DNA from 4 places in the Photobacterium sp. ABD4_091 genome. Region 1 is predicted to be linked to each of the others. Evidence: predicted binding sites of a transcription regulator. Region 1 holds the regulator's gene; each other region holds the start of a gene.

Evidence for each region. Region 1 encodes CRP, which controls carbon source genes, mostly activating them, when cyclic AMP is high. Its sites were predicted from a motif close to TGTGANNNNNNTCACA; they were not measured.
Region 2: typA (translational GTPase TypA) is a predicted target of CRP. The motif match lies at 2,618-2,633, and genes of this name have one in related genera.
Region 3: udp (uridine phosphorylase) is a predicted target of CRP. The motif match lies at 2,167-2,182, and genes of this name have one in related genera.
Region 4: cdd (cytidine deaminase) is a predicted target of CRP. The motif match lies at 1,704-1,719, and genes of this name have one in related genera.

Annotation. Positions count from the first base shown of each region.
Region 1 covers NZ_JBSWWQ010000001.1:1,358,133-1,361,999, reverse strand. Annotated here, with positions in the region: gene astD (succinylglutamate-semialdehyde dehydrogenase) at 1-720, shown strand, start outside; gene ACXAGQ_RS06330 (2-oxoadipate dioxygenase/decarboxylase family protein) at 762-1,559, shown strand; gene ACXAGQ_RS06325 (hypothetical protein) at 1,696-1,884, opposite strand; gene crp (cAMP-activated global transcriptional regulator CRP) at 2,104-2,736, opposite strand; gene ACXAGQ_RS06315 (OsmC family protein) at 3,007-3,414, shown strand; gene ACXAGQ_RS06310 (phosphoribulokinase) at 3,582-3,867, opposite strand, start outside.
Region 2 covers NZ_JBSWWQ010000001.1:1,737,344-1,741,210, forward strand. Annotated here, with positions in the region: gene glnL (nitrogen regulation protein NR(II)) at 1-41, opposite strand, end outside; gene ACXAGQ_RS08130 (DUF4124 domain-containing protein) at 162-716, opposite strand; gene glnA (glutamate--ammonia ligase) at 839-2,248, opposite strand; gene typA (translational GTPase TypA) at 2,734-3,867, shown strand, end outside.
Region 3 covers NZ_JBSWWQ010000001.1:2,734,456-2,738,322, reverse strand. Annotated here, with positions in the region: gene ygjK (alpha-glucosidase) at 1-564, opposite strand, end outside; gene udp (uridine phosphorylase) at 1,208-1,975, opposite strand; gene ACXAGQ_RS12605 (LysE family translocator) at 2,363-2,986, shown strand; gene ACXAGQ_RS12600 (glucose 1-dehydrogenase) at 3,039-3,773, opposite strand; gene ACXAGQ_RS12595 (GNAT family N-acetyltransferase) at 3,822-3,867, opposite strand, start outside.
Region 4 covers NZ_JBSWWQ010000004.1:114,239-118,105, forward strand. Annotated here, with positions in the region: gene ACXAGQ_RS24885 (DMT family transporter) at 1-589, opposite strand, end outside; gene cdd (cytidine deaminase) at 757-1,644, opposite strand; gene ACXAGQ_RS24895 (CidB/LrgB family autolysis modulator) at 1,834-2,511, opposite strand; gene ACXAGQ_RS24900 (CidA/LrgA family protein) at 2,511-2,852, opposite strand; gene ACXAGQ_RS24905 (winged helix-turn-helix domain-containing protein) at 2,962-3,501, opposite strand; gene sbcB (exodeoxyribonuclease I) at 3,717-3,867, opposite strand, start outside.

The DNA.
Region 1 (3,867 bases):
AACAACCCTATGGTGATCTCCCGTCACTATGGCGAGTTGGATGCCACTGTCTACACTATTATTCAGTCTGCCTTTATCAGCGCCGGCCAGCGTTGTACCTGCGCCCGTCGTTTATACCTGCCGCATGGTGCGGAAGGGGACCGCATTCTGGCCCGCTTACTTGAACTAACAAGCCAGATCCGTGTCGGTGGTCAGTTTGACGAGCCGGCCCCGTTTATGGGGGCGCAAGTCTCGGTCCAGGCCGCAGACAACATCATGCAGGCCCAGTCGCAGTTGGTTGAGCTTGGCGGTGAAGCATTGCTAGCGGCCACCCGTGGCCAGGGGGCAATTGTCACCCCGGGGATCATCGAAGTCAGCCAGATTGCCGAGTTGCCGGATGAGGAATACTTTGGCCCGCTGCTGCAGGTTGCTCGCTACCACGAGCTAGATGAGGCGGTTGAGAAAGCCAATGATACCCGGTATGGCTTGTCTGCCGGTTTGGTATCGACCGATGATAGCGAATGGCAGTACTTCATCGAGCATATCCGGGCCGGGATTGTGAACCGCAACCGCCAGCTAACCGGAGCCAGTGGTGATGCGCCATTTGGTGGGCCGGGGGCGTCAGGCAACTTGCGGCCGAGCGCGTATTACGCGGCAGACTATTGTGCGTACCCGATGGCATCAATGGAAGGTGAGCAGGCTGAGCTTCCCGCCCAGCTATCACCGGGCATCACGCTTTGATGGCCGTCAATCAATCACCAGCCAAAGAGGATAGCGAGCACATGGAAAGGGTAGAGCAACTATTTTCCGGGCTATGGCAGGATTATATCCAGCGCCTGTGCCCGTCAGCCGCTCAGGTTCATGATCTGCTGACCGAAGAGGAGCCGCTGCTCAATGATCATATTGCGCTGCGGACATTCAACCTGCCGAAGGTCGGGCTTGACCGTCTGGCAGCCCCGTTCATTGCAATTGGCTATAAGCCTTGCGGCCGCTATCACTTTGAGGCCAAGAAGCTGTATGCCGAGCACTTTGAGCACCCCAACCCGCTGGCGCCTAAAGTGTTTATCAGTGAGTTGATGGTCGGGCAGTTCAGTTCTCTGTTGCAACAGACCGTGAGGGATCTGGTCGACCAGGTTCCCGAGCAGGCGATGCATGATCCGGCCTTCCTCTATGGCGGGCGGCTATGGGATTTGGATTATGCGGCCTACGAGTTGTTGGTGGCAGAAAGCGAATACGCAGGCTGGCTTGCCGCCCATGGCTTCGGTGCCAACCACTTTACTGTCAGCCTCAACCAGCTTGAGCAGTTCACCGAAGTGGCCGAGGTCAATCACCTGCTGCGACACAATGGGTTTGACATCAACAGCTCTGGTGGGGAGGTCAAAGGTAGCCCTGAAGTGATGCTCGAGCAGTCATCGACCATGGCTGACAGGGTGGAGGTGGGCTTTACCGATGGGGTCTATACCATCCCCGGTGGCTTCTATGAGTTTGCCAAGCGTTACCCGAAAGAAGACGGTGAGCTATATACCGGCTTTGTCGAAGCGTCGGCAGATAAGATTTTCGAAAGCACCGACGTTAGCTAGTCCAGCTACCTCAGCAGGGGGGACGGTGATACTGGCAAGGACGAAGCTCTAGCTCTCAAGGCCTCTGGCAATGACTGCCACAGGCCTTTTTAAAATCTGGCACCTAGCGTTTAGAGCCTAGCATTTAAAACCTGCATTAATGCTTGAAGCTGTCGAGCGGGTAGCCCAAGTGGGATTCTGGCGGATGGCGTTTCACCTTATCGTGTTGCTCTAAGTAGTGGCGGCTGTCACTGAACCCGGTCATTTCAATGGTATCGGGAAGGGGCGAAATGACGCCGCGGTGCAAGTGATGGGTGCTATGTGGTGAAAAGCGTTCGATGTCCATACCGGTATTCCATTACAGGTGCTGTGGATGATATGCACAATGTAGCACTAAGTGGGGTAGATACAAGCACAAAAACAGTGATGCCGTAGACATTAATACCCTTAAAGCATGAAATGTGAATGTTGAAGCGGGAATACTGGAACGGGCGTGTTGCGGAGAATAAAAAAGCCGCACGAAGCGGCTTTTGGGGATCGGTGTGTATTACGGCTAGCTAATGGCTTAGCGAGTACCGTAAACAACAATGGTTTTGCCGTGGGCAGAAATCAGGTTCTGCTCTTCCAGCATCTTCAAGATACGACCTACAGTCTCACGGGAACAGCCAACGATTTGGCCGATTTCCTGGCGAGTGATCTTGATCTGCATACCATCAGGGTGTGTCATTGCATCCGGCTGTTTAGCCAGGTTCAATAGTGTCTGTGCGATGCGGCCTGTTACGTCCAGGAATGCCAAGTCACCCACTTTCTGGCTTGTCACCTGCAGGCGGCTAGCCATTTGCGCAGATAGGCGCATCAGGATGTCTGGGTTAACCTGGATAAGCTGGCGGAACTTCTTGAAAGAAATCTCAGCGACTTCACAAGGGGTCTTAGCACGAACCCAGGCAGTACGCTCCTGGCCTTCTTCAAATAGGCCTAATTCACCGATGAAGTCACCTTGGTTTAGGTAAGACAGGATCATCTCCTTACCTTCTTCATCCTTGATCAGGACCGCAACAGAACCTTTGACGATGTAGTAGAGCGTCTCTGCTTTTTCACCCGCGTGGATCAAAGTACTCTTTGAAGGGTATTTGTGAATGTGGCAATGGGAAAGAAACCACTCTAGAGTTGGATCTGTTTGAGGTTTACCTGGAACCATATTACTAACTTCCTCTGCGTTTGTTGCCCAACAACGACGTCCTTCAAAATGCGGCTGGGCCTAACCATAATTAGTTCGTCGTTTAGGATATTCAGTCAACCGCTGGGCTGCAAGCTCACGTGAATAATTAGTTCAGATTTTATCTTTTTTCGGCGCGCTTTTCTTGATATTGATCTATGTGAAAAGGCCATTTTGTAGTCATAAGTGTGCACATGATCACACAGTTGCTAGATAGTGCCGAAAGCCCGTAAAAGTTGTAAGGAGAAAGCAATGCAATCACGAGTCAAATGGGTCGAAAATATGACCTTCCTGGGACAGTCAAATTCCGGCCATAGCGTGGTCATGGACGGTAATGGTGGCGAAAAAGCACCAAGCCCGATGGAGCTGGTTTTGATGGCAGCTGGTGGCTGTAGCTCGGTGGATGTGGTTGACGGGCTCAAGTCAGCGGGACAGAAAATTACCGGCTGTGAGGCGCAGATCAACTCGGTTCGCCGCGAGCAGGCACCGCGTATTTTTACTACCGCCAACCTCCACTTTGTGGTCACCGGTGAAAACCTGGACGAATCTGTTGTGGCAAAAACTGTCGCCGATTCGCTGGAAAAGTACTGCTCGGTATGTCTGATGCTGGGCGAAGGGGTTGAGATGACCCATTCGTATGAGGTAGTGGAAGAGTCATAGCGGCACTAAGGCCCTATGGTACTGCGGTTCTGTGGGAAGAGATATCCTGCAGAACCATAGAACCATAGAACCATAGAACCATAGAACCATAGAACCATAGAACCATTAGGCTTTATGGGACCAAAGGCAACTTCACTCAGTGAAGGATGCTCTAGCCATCAATATTCTTATCCAATCTTCCCCGTATCAATCAGCTGCTGGATCAGCGGCCGCATAATTAGTTCCATCGCAAAGCTCATCTTGCCGCCGGGTACCACTAGGGTATTGTGGCGCGACATAAACGACCCCTGGATCATTGATAGCAGGTAGGGGAAGTCCACTTTTTTGATCCCGCGGAAGCGGATCACTACAAAGCTCTCGTCCAGGCTCGGTATCCCCTTCGCGCTGAGCGGGTTGGAGGTATCGACGGTTGGTACCCGCTGGAAGTTGATATGGGTGCGGGAGAACTGCGGG
Region 2 (3,867 bases), 380 kb from region 1:
ACTTGGTTGTCCAGGATCAGGGAAGAAAAGTCAGCCGTCACAATTACCATCCTTGTTGGTGCAGTTCATCATGGTGCATGGAACTGCCAATGCACCATATTGGTGCAATCAAGTGTAGCCTGTCTGCCTGGTATCGTGAACGAAAAAATGGCTAACGCTTGCTATTTGGGCACTGGGAGCGGTACCGGGCGTTGGTTGATACGGGCACGGTGCAAGAAGACAGTGATTTCTTCAGATGATGCAATAACCTTGCCGTGTTTGAGCAATTCTACCTGCAGGGTATGGCTGCCGCGGTCAATATTGGTGAGGGGCCAAGTCAGCTGGGCCTGTGGGCGGCCGTAGATGTCACCATCGAGGCGCAACCGTGCGCTGTGGCCTTGGCTGAGTTTGCGGCTGGCCGAGGCTACGACAGTCATGTTGCCTTGGTTGTCACGCAGTGTTTGCTGGTCGGCCGGGCTTAGCAGCTGAATACTTGCCGCTGGCAGTGCCGGCTCGGTTACTGAGAGAGTTGCTGCCTCGGTTTCTCCGTTAGCGGCTGAAAGAGCGGGGGCCTCTATGCGCTGAGGGTCACGGATGGTTACCACGGATGCTCCGGGGTGGGGCTTGTCGGAAAAGTGGGTGTTGCCATCTTCGTCTTGCCAGGTGTAGATCTCGGTGGCGACACAGGTGGCTGAAAGTAGCAGGAGTGTCGGTAGTAAGCGGGAAGTTCTGGGCATGCTAGTGGTTGGGTTGTGGGTGATCCCTTATTGTTGGCATTGGGTCTGGTGGCGGACAAGATCAAAAAGGCCAGCTTGTGAAGCTGGCCTAAATCTATTATGTCGACTTGTTTATCAGTTACTTAAACTGAGTAGTACAGTTCGAACTCTAGTGGATGCGTGGTCATGTTAACTTTCTCAACATCCTGAGATTTCAGGCCGATGTAAGAATCGATGAAGTCGTCAGAGAATACGCCGCCCGCTGTTAGGAACTCACGGTCTTCGTCCAGTGCCTGCAGTGCACCTTGCAGAGACTCAGCAACAGTTGGGATTTCTGCCGCTTCTTCTGCTGGTAGGTCGTACAGGTCTTTGTCCATTGCTTCACCTGGGTGGATCTTGTTCTGGATACCGTCAAGGCCAGCCATTAGCATTGCTGCGAATGCTAGGTATGGGTTAGCTGCTGGGTCACCGAAACGAACTTCGATACGGCGTGCTTTCGGGCTCGGTACCACAGGGATACGGATAGAAGCAGAACGGTTACGTGCAGAGTAAGCCAGCATTACTGGTGCTTCGAAGCCAGGAACAAGACGCTTGTACGAGTTTGTTGCTGGGTTAGCGAAAGCATTGATTGCACGTGCGTGCTTGATGATACCGCCGATGTAGTAAAGTGCCATTTCAGACAGGCCGCCGTACTTGTCGCCTGCGAATAGGTTAACACCGTCTTTCGCTAGTGACTGGTGAACGTGCATACCAGAACCGTTGTCACCTACTAGTGGCTTAGGCATGAAGGTTGCAGTTTTGCCAAATGCGTGAGCAACGTTGTGAACAACGTACTTGTACACTTGGATTTCGTCCGCTTTAGTCGTTAGCGTATTGAAACGGGTTGCGATTTCGTTCTGGCCCGCAGTTGCTACTTCGTGGTGGTGTGCTTCAACAACCAGACCCATTTCTTCCATGATTAGACACATAGCAGAACGGATGTCTTGTGATGAATCTACAGGAGCTACTGGGAAGTAACCGCCTTTAACACCTGGACGGTGGCCTTTGTTACCGCCTTCGAAGTCAGAACCTGTGTTCCAAGCTGCTTCTACGTCGTCGATTTTGAAGAAAGAACCAGACATGTCTGTTGCGAACTTCACGTCGTCGAATAGGAAGAACTCTGGCTCAGGACCGATAAGAACGGTATCTGCAACGCCTGTTGCACGCATGAAGTCTTCCGCACGCTTGGCAATAGAGCGTGGGTCACGGTCGTAGCCCTGCATAGTAGAAGGCTCTAGGATGTCACAGCGGATGTTCAGTGTTGCATCTTCTGTGAACGGGTCAAGTACCGCGCTTGCTGCATCCGGCATCATCACCATATCTGACTCGTTGATACCTTTCCAACCAGCAACAGAAGAGCCATCGAACATTTTGCCTTCTTCGAAGAAGTCAGCATCGATCTGGTGGGATGGGATAGAGATGTGCTGTTCTTTACCCTTGGTATCGGTAAAGCGTAGGTCAACAAACTTAACTTCGTTTTCCTGGATCAGCGCAAGTACGTTTTCTACTGACATCTTGAGTAACCTCCGGTGTTAGGTTGGGCATTGGCCACAACAAATTAGGAATGAGCGTGTTCTGCTCTATTGCTCTAATACAATGCTATAACCGTGCCAACTTTTAAAAGCCCCAAAATAGCGCACTTAGCGGCTATCCCGGGCTGAATAAGTCCATGTGTTGCACCTTTTTGGGGATGTTGCGCACTGTTATGGTGCAAATGGTGTAGTAATCCCTTTTCTGGTGCGCGTAACTACATTAGCCCACCTTGGCATATTGTCAATTGCCCCGGGAGCGAAAAGGTAAGTAATAAAGGGGGGCTGTGCGAGCGGTTTGTGGGTCTGCGGGGCAGGAAAATGCCTGAATAGAGCGGCAAGGAAGAAAAAGGCGGTGATATAAATCACATATTACGTGGGTTTTGGCGTAAAATCTGTTAGATTATGAGCCGTTTTTTTAACCAAGTAGCGCCATCCGGTCGCTGCATGTTCTGAGTGAATGTGAATCCATGTCTAATCCACAGATCGATAAATTAAGAAATATCGCAATTATTGCGCACGTTGACCACGGTAAAACCACCCTGGTTGACAAACTGCTTCAGCAGTCTGGCACGTTAGAGTCTCGCGGTGAAGTTGAAGAACGCGTAATGGATTCCAACGACATCGAAAAAGAGCGTGGTATTACCATTCTTGCCAAGAACACAGCGATTAACTGGAATGATTACCGCATCAACATCGTAGATACTCCAGGACACGCCGACTTCGGTGGTGAGGTTGAGCGTATCATGTCGATGGTTGATTCTGTACTGCTGATTGTTGACGCCGTTGACGGCCCAATGCCTCAGACGCGTTTCGTAACCCAGAAAGCGTTTGCCCACGGCCTTAAGCCAATCGTTGTTATCAACAAGATCGACCGTCCAGGCGCACGCCCTGATTGGGTAATGGATCAGGTATTCGACCTATTTGACAACCTAGGTGCAACTGATGAGCAGCTAGACTTCCAAGTGGTTTACGCATCAGCGCTTAACGGCTGGGCAACCCTGGAAGAAGGCGAGACTGGCGACGACATGGAACCATTGTTCCAAGCTATCGTTGACAACGTAGCGGCACCTAATGTTGACGTTGATGGTTCTCTGCAGATGCAGATCTCTCAGCTTGACTACAGCTCTTACGTAGGTGTTATCGGTGTAGGCCGTGTTACCCGTGGTAGCGTGAAGCCAAACCAGCAAGTGACTGTTGTCGGTGCAGACGGCAAAACCCGCAACGGTAAAGTGGGTACTATCCTTGGCTACCTTGGCCTTGAGCGTCACGAAGTTGAGCAGGCGACTGCCGGCGACATCATTGCAATCACTGGCCTTGGCGAGCTGAAGATTTCTGACACTATCTGTGACGTGAACGCGGTTGAAGCGCTACCTGCTCTGTCTGTTGACGAGCCAACTGTAACCATGACGTTCCAGGTAAACACTTCTCCGTTCGCGGGTAAAGAAGGTAAGTACGTAACTTCACGTAACATCCTTGAGCGCCTGCAGAAGGAATTGGTACACAACGTTGCCCTGCGCGTTGAAGAAACGGAAGACCCGGACAAGTTCCGCGTATCTGGCCGTGGTGAGCTTCACCTGTCTATCCTGATCGAAAACATGCGT
Region 3 (3,867 bases), 1.4 Mb from region 1:
AAGTGCTTTTTGCAGCAGCTCGCCGTCCCACAGCAACTGCAAGTCCATGTCTTGGTTAGTCAGATTGGCTAGCTTGGTTTCAACCAGTGAGGTGCGATCCGTCACAAAGCGCAATACCATCTGCACTTCTAGCTTGTCAGTCGTGAGGATTTGTACCAATGCGCCAGGTGTGCTGTACACCTCAGCATCGGCTGATGAAAGGTCAAAAACTTCGCCACTGATGCTATCAGTAATATGGAGTTTGTCGAACGCCTGGCCAGACATGAAGTGGGCGTACTCCTGGGTCACCTGCATGATACCGCCAAACGAGCCATAGCCCTGCTCGTCAGCAGGCAGCAGATGGCCATGCCAAGCTCCATTGTCGACAAAAGCGTTGTATTTCAGGTTGCTGTACTGATCATAATCACGCAGGTACTGCGGTGAGCCAGTTCGGTCTATAACATTGATAAACTCGTTATTTGGCAAACCCGCTTCTTTTTCTGTAGAGCTACTGCTGCTGTTGCACCCTGCCAATACGACGACGGAACCAATCAACACGGCTAAACACGTTTTACGAAAAGTCATTCTATTATCCCCTAATGCCACCTGATGCCATGCTCTGATGAGTCTTATTTTGCGAGCAGGTGGTGTTTGTTTACTTCAATTAACAAGCTCGTTTCTTAGCGGGAAGGAGAATAATAGGTAAAACTTTAACTAAAATAGATCGCAGTCACAGTTAAAAATTTCAGTAAAATAAATAACAATTCAAAAATGAATAACCTCAATAAACCCTTGAAATTAAATTCAATATAGAGATTTTTCATGGAATTAATATCACAGTATGAGTTTTACTTTATTTTAGTATTTTGAAAGCAGATCACTGTATGTAAATAACTTTCTTTGTTACCTGAAGAAATGGAAATAATCGCTGGATAAAGGGGCTATTGGACTCAGTATCACGGTATCTGGTTTGACCATACTAGTCATATCCCGATTTCCAAGACCAAACGTAACGCTAGCTTCTCTTATGTAACAGTAAAATCCTGTTAATATCACCTTTAATAGAGCAAAAAACAGCCTGTATAATTATTCAAATCCCATTCACCATTTTAATCCCAATTTGCAGCCTATATTGCCCTATTTTCACTACAAAAGATCCGAGTAAAAAAGCAAAAAAACCAGCTCATTTGAGCTGGCTTCTATAAATTGGTTTGGTGCTTGGTGGTAATTACTCAGCAAGCATACGGCGAGCAGCGTCTACCACAACCTTGATTGAGCGTGCTTCTGTTTCTTTCAGTGTCGCGTGGTCTGGGATCTCTTTCTGGGTACGGTTGATGATTACACCCGCCACACAGCCAGCACGTAGGCCAGAGCTTGCACACATAGTTAGCAGTGTCGCAGACTCCATTTCGAAGTTCAGCACACCCATTTCCTGCCACTCTTTCATCGAGCCTTGGAAACGGCGTACAACTCGACCAGAGAATGTGTCGTAGCGCTCTTGGCCTGGGTAGAACGTATCGCTTGATGCTGTCACACCAGTGTGTACTTTCGCACCATCGGCATCACAAGCTGCTTTCATTGCTGTTGCCACATCAAAGTCAGCAACCGCTGGGAATTCCATTGGTGCAAAGTGCAGGCTCGCACCGTCTAGGCGCACAGAGCCAGTAGAAACGATCATGTCACCCACATTGATATGTGGCTGGATAGCACCTGTTGTACCAACGCGAAGGAAAGTACGTACACCCAGCTGAGCCAATTCTTCAACGGCGATTGAAGTAGACGGGCCACCGATACCAGTAGAACAAACAACAACAGACTTACCATCCAACTTAGCGCGGTATACCGTGTATTCACGAGAGCTTGCTAGGAACTCAGGGTTATCCATTAGGTTAGCGATTTTTTCTACACGCGCTGGATCACCCGGAATAATGGCAAGTTCTGCACCGTTAAGATCTGCTTTGTTCACACCCAAATGGAATACTGCGTTGTCAGACATAATCATATCCTTTCTATTGTTGCCGCCTGATAGGGAAATTGAGGCCAGCGGCTGATTCATTTTGTTTATACCCAAATGGCTTCAATACGAAGGCTCCAGCGTTGAAGCAACTCTCTGGTAATCATTTGGGTATAAACATATTCGTGCTCGTAAAACACATAATTACGATAGCTGATTAAAAACATCATTTGAGTGATCACAGTCACACAAAGTAAAATCAAGTTAATTTCATGTTGCATAAAAAAGTGATGCAGATCACTAAAAAACGTTTGCTCGTGCGGTTTATCACACTATTTTTTCTCATTGAGTTAGCAGATAATAGCAGCCTATTTTTACCAAAAACCTGCACTGCCCAGTCAGTATAGTTAACTGCAAGGACGTTACTTGATGATCGACTTCGCCATTTTGGCTGTATTTATTCCCACTTTCTTTTTCGTCTCAGTAACACCCGGCATGTGCATGACGCTGTCGATGACGCTCGGTATGACAATTGGGGTTCGCCGAAGCCTGCCGATGATGTGGGGGGAGCTTATCGGTGTGACATTGGTATCTATTGCTTCTGTCATTGGCGTGGCAGCGATTATGCTGAATTACCCTTCGGTATTTCTGTTTTTGAAATATGCCGGGGGCGGTTATTTATTCTGGCTGGGGATCCAGATGTGGCGCTCAAGGGGTAAGTTGGCTATTCCGGATAACCTCGATGAAGAAGTGGATACATCCCCAATCGGACTAGCGATACAAGGGTTTGTTACCGCCATTGCCAACCCGAAAGGCTGGGCATTTATGATTTCGCTGCTACCTCCATTCATCAATACCGATAATGCCTTGGTGCCGCAACTATCAGTGCTGATCACTATTATCCTTATCACTGAGTTTAGCTGTTTGCTGCTTTACGCAAGTGGTGGCCGTACTTTGCGCCGGTTCCTGCAACAGCGCGGCAATGTACAGCTGCTAAACCGCATCGCGGGTTCCCTCATGATGGGAGTTGGAGTCTGGCTGGCCGCTGGGTAAATGGGCAATAGAGAAATAGAGAAATAGAGAAATAGAGAACATTCGAGGTGGGCTATCGCCCACCTGCCAAATCTATAAACGAACCAGTGACATAAGACGCCTCATCAGACAATAGCCAAGCAATCGCATTGGCGACTTCTTCCGGCGTCCCACCCCGTTGCAATGGAATATTAGGCGCCAAGCGCTCAACCCGGCCTGGCTCTCCCCCATCGGCATGCATCTCGGTATGGATAAAACCTGGCCTAACACCATTGACACGGATACCTTGACCAGCCACTTCAAGTGACAACCCTTTCGTCATTGCATCCATTGCGCCTTTGGTGGCGGCATAATCAATATATTCAAACGGCGCACCGGTTCTGGCTGCAGCAGAAGAAACATTGACGATTGCTTCGCCCTCTGTGAACCGTTTTATGGCTTCCCGGCAACAAAAAAAGCAACTGGTGACATTAGCCGTCATCATCCGATTAAACCGCTCAAAATCCATATCCACCAGCTTTGACTGTGGCTGCAATATTGCCGCGTTGTTTACCAGATAATTAACCCGACCAAACTGCTGCTCCGTTGCCTCAAACAAGGCAATAACATCTTGCTCATCGCTGACATCCGCCCTAAAAGCAAAGGCTTGGCCTCCCCTTTCCCTGATAGCGTTCACCAATTCATCTGCCCTTGCTTGGTTTACCACATAATTCACGCAAACCGAATATCCATCAGCGGCTAGCTTGATTGCTGTTGCCGCACCAATTCCCCGACTAGAGCCTGTCACAATAACGACTTTATTTTCCATCAAGCTTCCTTTTTACTGACTTGTTATTTTATTTTTCCGGCTGGTAAACTATTTTTCTGGGTGGAAAGCATAGGGCGTTGTGGTGGAAACAAAC
Region 4 (3,867 bases), on a different contig from region 1:
GGTTGTAAGGCGTGATAAGGATCAGCAGGTACACCACAATCGTTGTTGGTGATTCACTGGCCGACATCTTCTTGACCATCAACGAGTAGCATGCCCAGAAAAACGCAGCGGCTACTGGCAATAATGTTGCCCAGCTAAAGCTATCAGACCAAGGTTCGAGGATGATCATGGCACCACTGAATCCGGCAAGTGTCGCCAGCCAGCGTGCGGTACCGACGTTTTCTTTCAGGATTATGCCAGCACCAATGGTGGCAAATAGCGGCGAAGTCATGAGTAGGGCGATACCCTGCCAGATAGGCACAGGGTAGGCCAGTGCCCAAAGCCATAGCTGGATACCGATAACAGCCAGCAATACGCGAAAACAGTGCTGGCCGAAATGCTGGGTGCGCAGGGCGTTGCGAAGCCCTAGGGTTCTTAGCCAGGGAAATATAGCGACCAAAGCGATGAAATACTGGAACAGAGCAACAGTGGTTGATGGAATATGGAGGACCATACTCAGGTACTGTGCCAGGCTGTTGACGATGGCAAACGCCAAGCCAGCAGTGATCATCCAGCTGGCTCCTTGGATCGGGTTATGTTGATGCGACATGAAATAATGATTGATTGAGTTTATAACTTGAAAATCATACTCCTACCGGTAGCAAGAGAAAACCACTATGTAATAGAAAAGAATCAACAATGAAAAAAAGCACAGATATAAAAAAACCGCCAATTGACGGTTTTTTTAAGTTATCTGGTTTATACAGTCAGAAAAAGTTAAGCAGCAACATAAGACAGCGGAATATCCGGGTTCAACGCTTCCAGTGTGGTTTGCGTGTCAGAGAGGTGGCTGATAGTGCTGTCTGCTTTTTCTACCAATGCGGCTTCTTCAATCTCTGCCAGTGGGTAACCTGCCATGTTCATGTTAATCAAAGCAACCTGAAGCGGAGGAAGGCTAGGGTTAAACGCCGCGTTCTCGGCATACATACCGATGAAGGTTTTACCGTCTTTGGCTTTCAGTGCCACACCGCTGAAGTTCTTGGTGTAAGGGGCATGGGCACGGTTAGCTGCTTGGCAAGCAAGCTGAACAAGTTCTTCAGACGCTTCGGTTTCAATACCGTTGTCCACTTTGGTCAGCAGCGCATCGGTAATGTTCAAATCGGCAGGGCCAAAAGATTCCGGTAGGTATTCTTGCAACGATTTTGCTGCGCGCTCAGGGAGTTGTACAACTAGCTCTTTAGCCGTTGTTAGCTCGTTCATGAACTGACGGCAGTGACCACAAGGGCTGTAGTTAATGGTGATATCAGAAATACCGGTTTCACCTTTCACCCAAGCGTGGCTGATAGCAGATTGTTCGGCGTGAACCGTTTGAGAAAGGCAAGCACCAACAAATTCCATGTTAGCACCGAAGTAGAGCGTACCCGTTTCACCGCGTACAATTGCGCCAACATAGAAATTAGAAATAGGAGCAACAGAATAAGCAGCGGCAAGCGGAAGTAATGCAACACGCAATTCACTGTCAGTCATGTTGGTTGTCGACATTAACTGAGCAAACACCTCAGGGCTTAAGGTGGCATCGAAATTCTCGGCTTCTAACACAGGTTTGATGGCAGAAGCTAGATCAGCGGGTAGAGCGCCTAAAGCATCCATTACTTTAGTGTGCATGAGTTTTCACTCCGTCTTGTGTATGGAGAAACATTGTAGGCTTGGTAATTGTATATTTGAGTGATCTTGATCACATTTATCAATGTATTGTTGCAGTTATTGCATTAATGCGAGTCGGGTCACACAGGTTCTAAAAAAATTATAGAATATTATCAGTGATTTAGTTTTGTATTCGATTACTAGCACAAGTTAGCTAAACACTGCCATGATGAGTGGAAACAATAAAGGCGCTAAAATTGAAGTGATTACACCGCAAATGACCAATGCTAATGAACTAAATGCCCCTTCCTGATAATTCTCTTCTGCCGCCTTTGCCGTGCCCAATGCATGGGAAACTGTCCCCATGGTCAAGCCTTTGGCAATAGGGGCTTTTACACCGATTAATCGAAACAGGGGATAACCCAATACCGCACCAAACAAGCCAGCAATAATCACCATGATTGCGGCAACAGACGGTAGTCCGCCAACTTGCTCTGCAACGGCCATAGCGATAGGTGTGGTGACAGATTTAGGCAAGATAGAAGCCGTTAGCTGGGCATCAGCACCTAATGCCAAAGCGATACCTGCGCCGGTAATCATAGAGAGTACACTGCCCACCAAGCAGGCCGAGAATATGACCTTCCACTTCTTGCGGATCTGGCTCAACTGCTCATACAGCGGGAAGGCCAAAGCAACCACAGCGGGCTCCAGTAGCGCGTTAAGCCATTTGTTCTGTTCGAAATAAGTCTCGTAGGGGACTTCGAGCCACATAAGCAGCGGAATGATCACAAGCAGACAGATAAGAAGCGGGTTAACGATCGGGTGCTGGATATGCTTGGAAATGAAACGCGCCGTATAGAACACGACTAAAGTTGTCAGCAGCCAGATCATTGTTTTTCCTTATAGTGAGTTGCCAAGCCAATTACAACGAAAACCACCACGCTACTACCGATAGTGCTAAGAAGAATGATAAGGGTGTTATTGGTAAGGAGATCGAGGTAGTTCATCAAGCCGATGCCGACAGGCACAAACAAAAGTGCCATATGGCGGATAAGCAGGTGGCAGCCTTGCATAGCCCAGTGAGCTGGGATAAGTCCCATAGAGAGGACGGTAAATAAAATCAGCATGCCGATGATACTACCCGGGATGGCTAAACCGGTAAGGTGTTGAATGCCTTTGCCTAGTATAAGGCAGGCAAAAATAATAAAGAAAGAACGTAGATATGCCATGAGCCCTTCAGGTCTGGATGAAGAAACTCATTTATCATACAAAATAAATGTGATCTAAGCCACACTTAGTTGCTTCGGATTTTCCCAGTTATGTTTTGGATTTCTCCAGTTACAAATAGTCCATAAAAGAGGCAGTAATAACACCCAGTGCCATTATCACCAATGCCGCCACAGATATTTTGTGCACCACACTGGTTTTTACTATTTCTTCTGTTGCCGACTGAAACTCTTGATTGTCCTGCTCTTGAGTAGGAGGGGCTTCAGGGCTTTCTGTTTTATCCGGTTCATGTACCAGCCGGCACATTTTTTCCGGCAATGGCACCCGGAAGCCAAATGGTGCAACCACTTCTATGTTGATTGCCATTTTTCCTTGCTGCTCGAGCTTAGCGGCTAATGTTTTAAGCACCGTGTTGAGGTCGTAGTGATGGTTACCGCTATCTTCGTAAGGGTCTAGCTGGCTGAAGGTTTTGTTGTGTAGTTGCTCATGGCTTATCACTTCGCCTGCGCAATAACACAGCGCCTCGAGCAAGCGAGACTCATGCAAGGTAAGTGAAGTTTCTGTTTTGTCCCGCCATACCAGCAAGTGGACATCTGGCTCGAAGTCGACATTAGGAAACCGGAAACAGCGTGTTAAAGATTGTGTTGTCATATCAATCACTACAATTCAGCCTTCGAATCCATGAATGACAATTATTAAATATCCATCTTATTTAGTGTTGGTGCACATGCAGTGTTGCGCAATCTCACAACGAAGAAACATGACAGTTAAAAAGCCCCTTGGCTGCACGAGTACAAGGGGCTGATTTTTTCTGATTAGATTTCAGATAGCTGGCGACGAGTCGACAGCTCGCAATAGTGTCTAACTTATACGAGTGTTTGTACGTAATCGTAGACAGCCTTTAAGATCTTCATGTTCTTCTCGCTCGATTGGTGCTCCATGGCAACATCTTCGAGGTTTTGCATGTAGCCCGGTAGGTTCTGTTCAAAGAAATCCTGGCAGTGATGCTTCCAACGC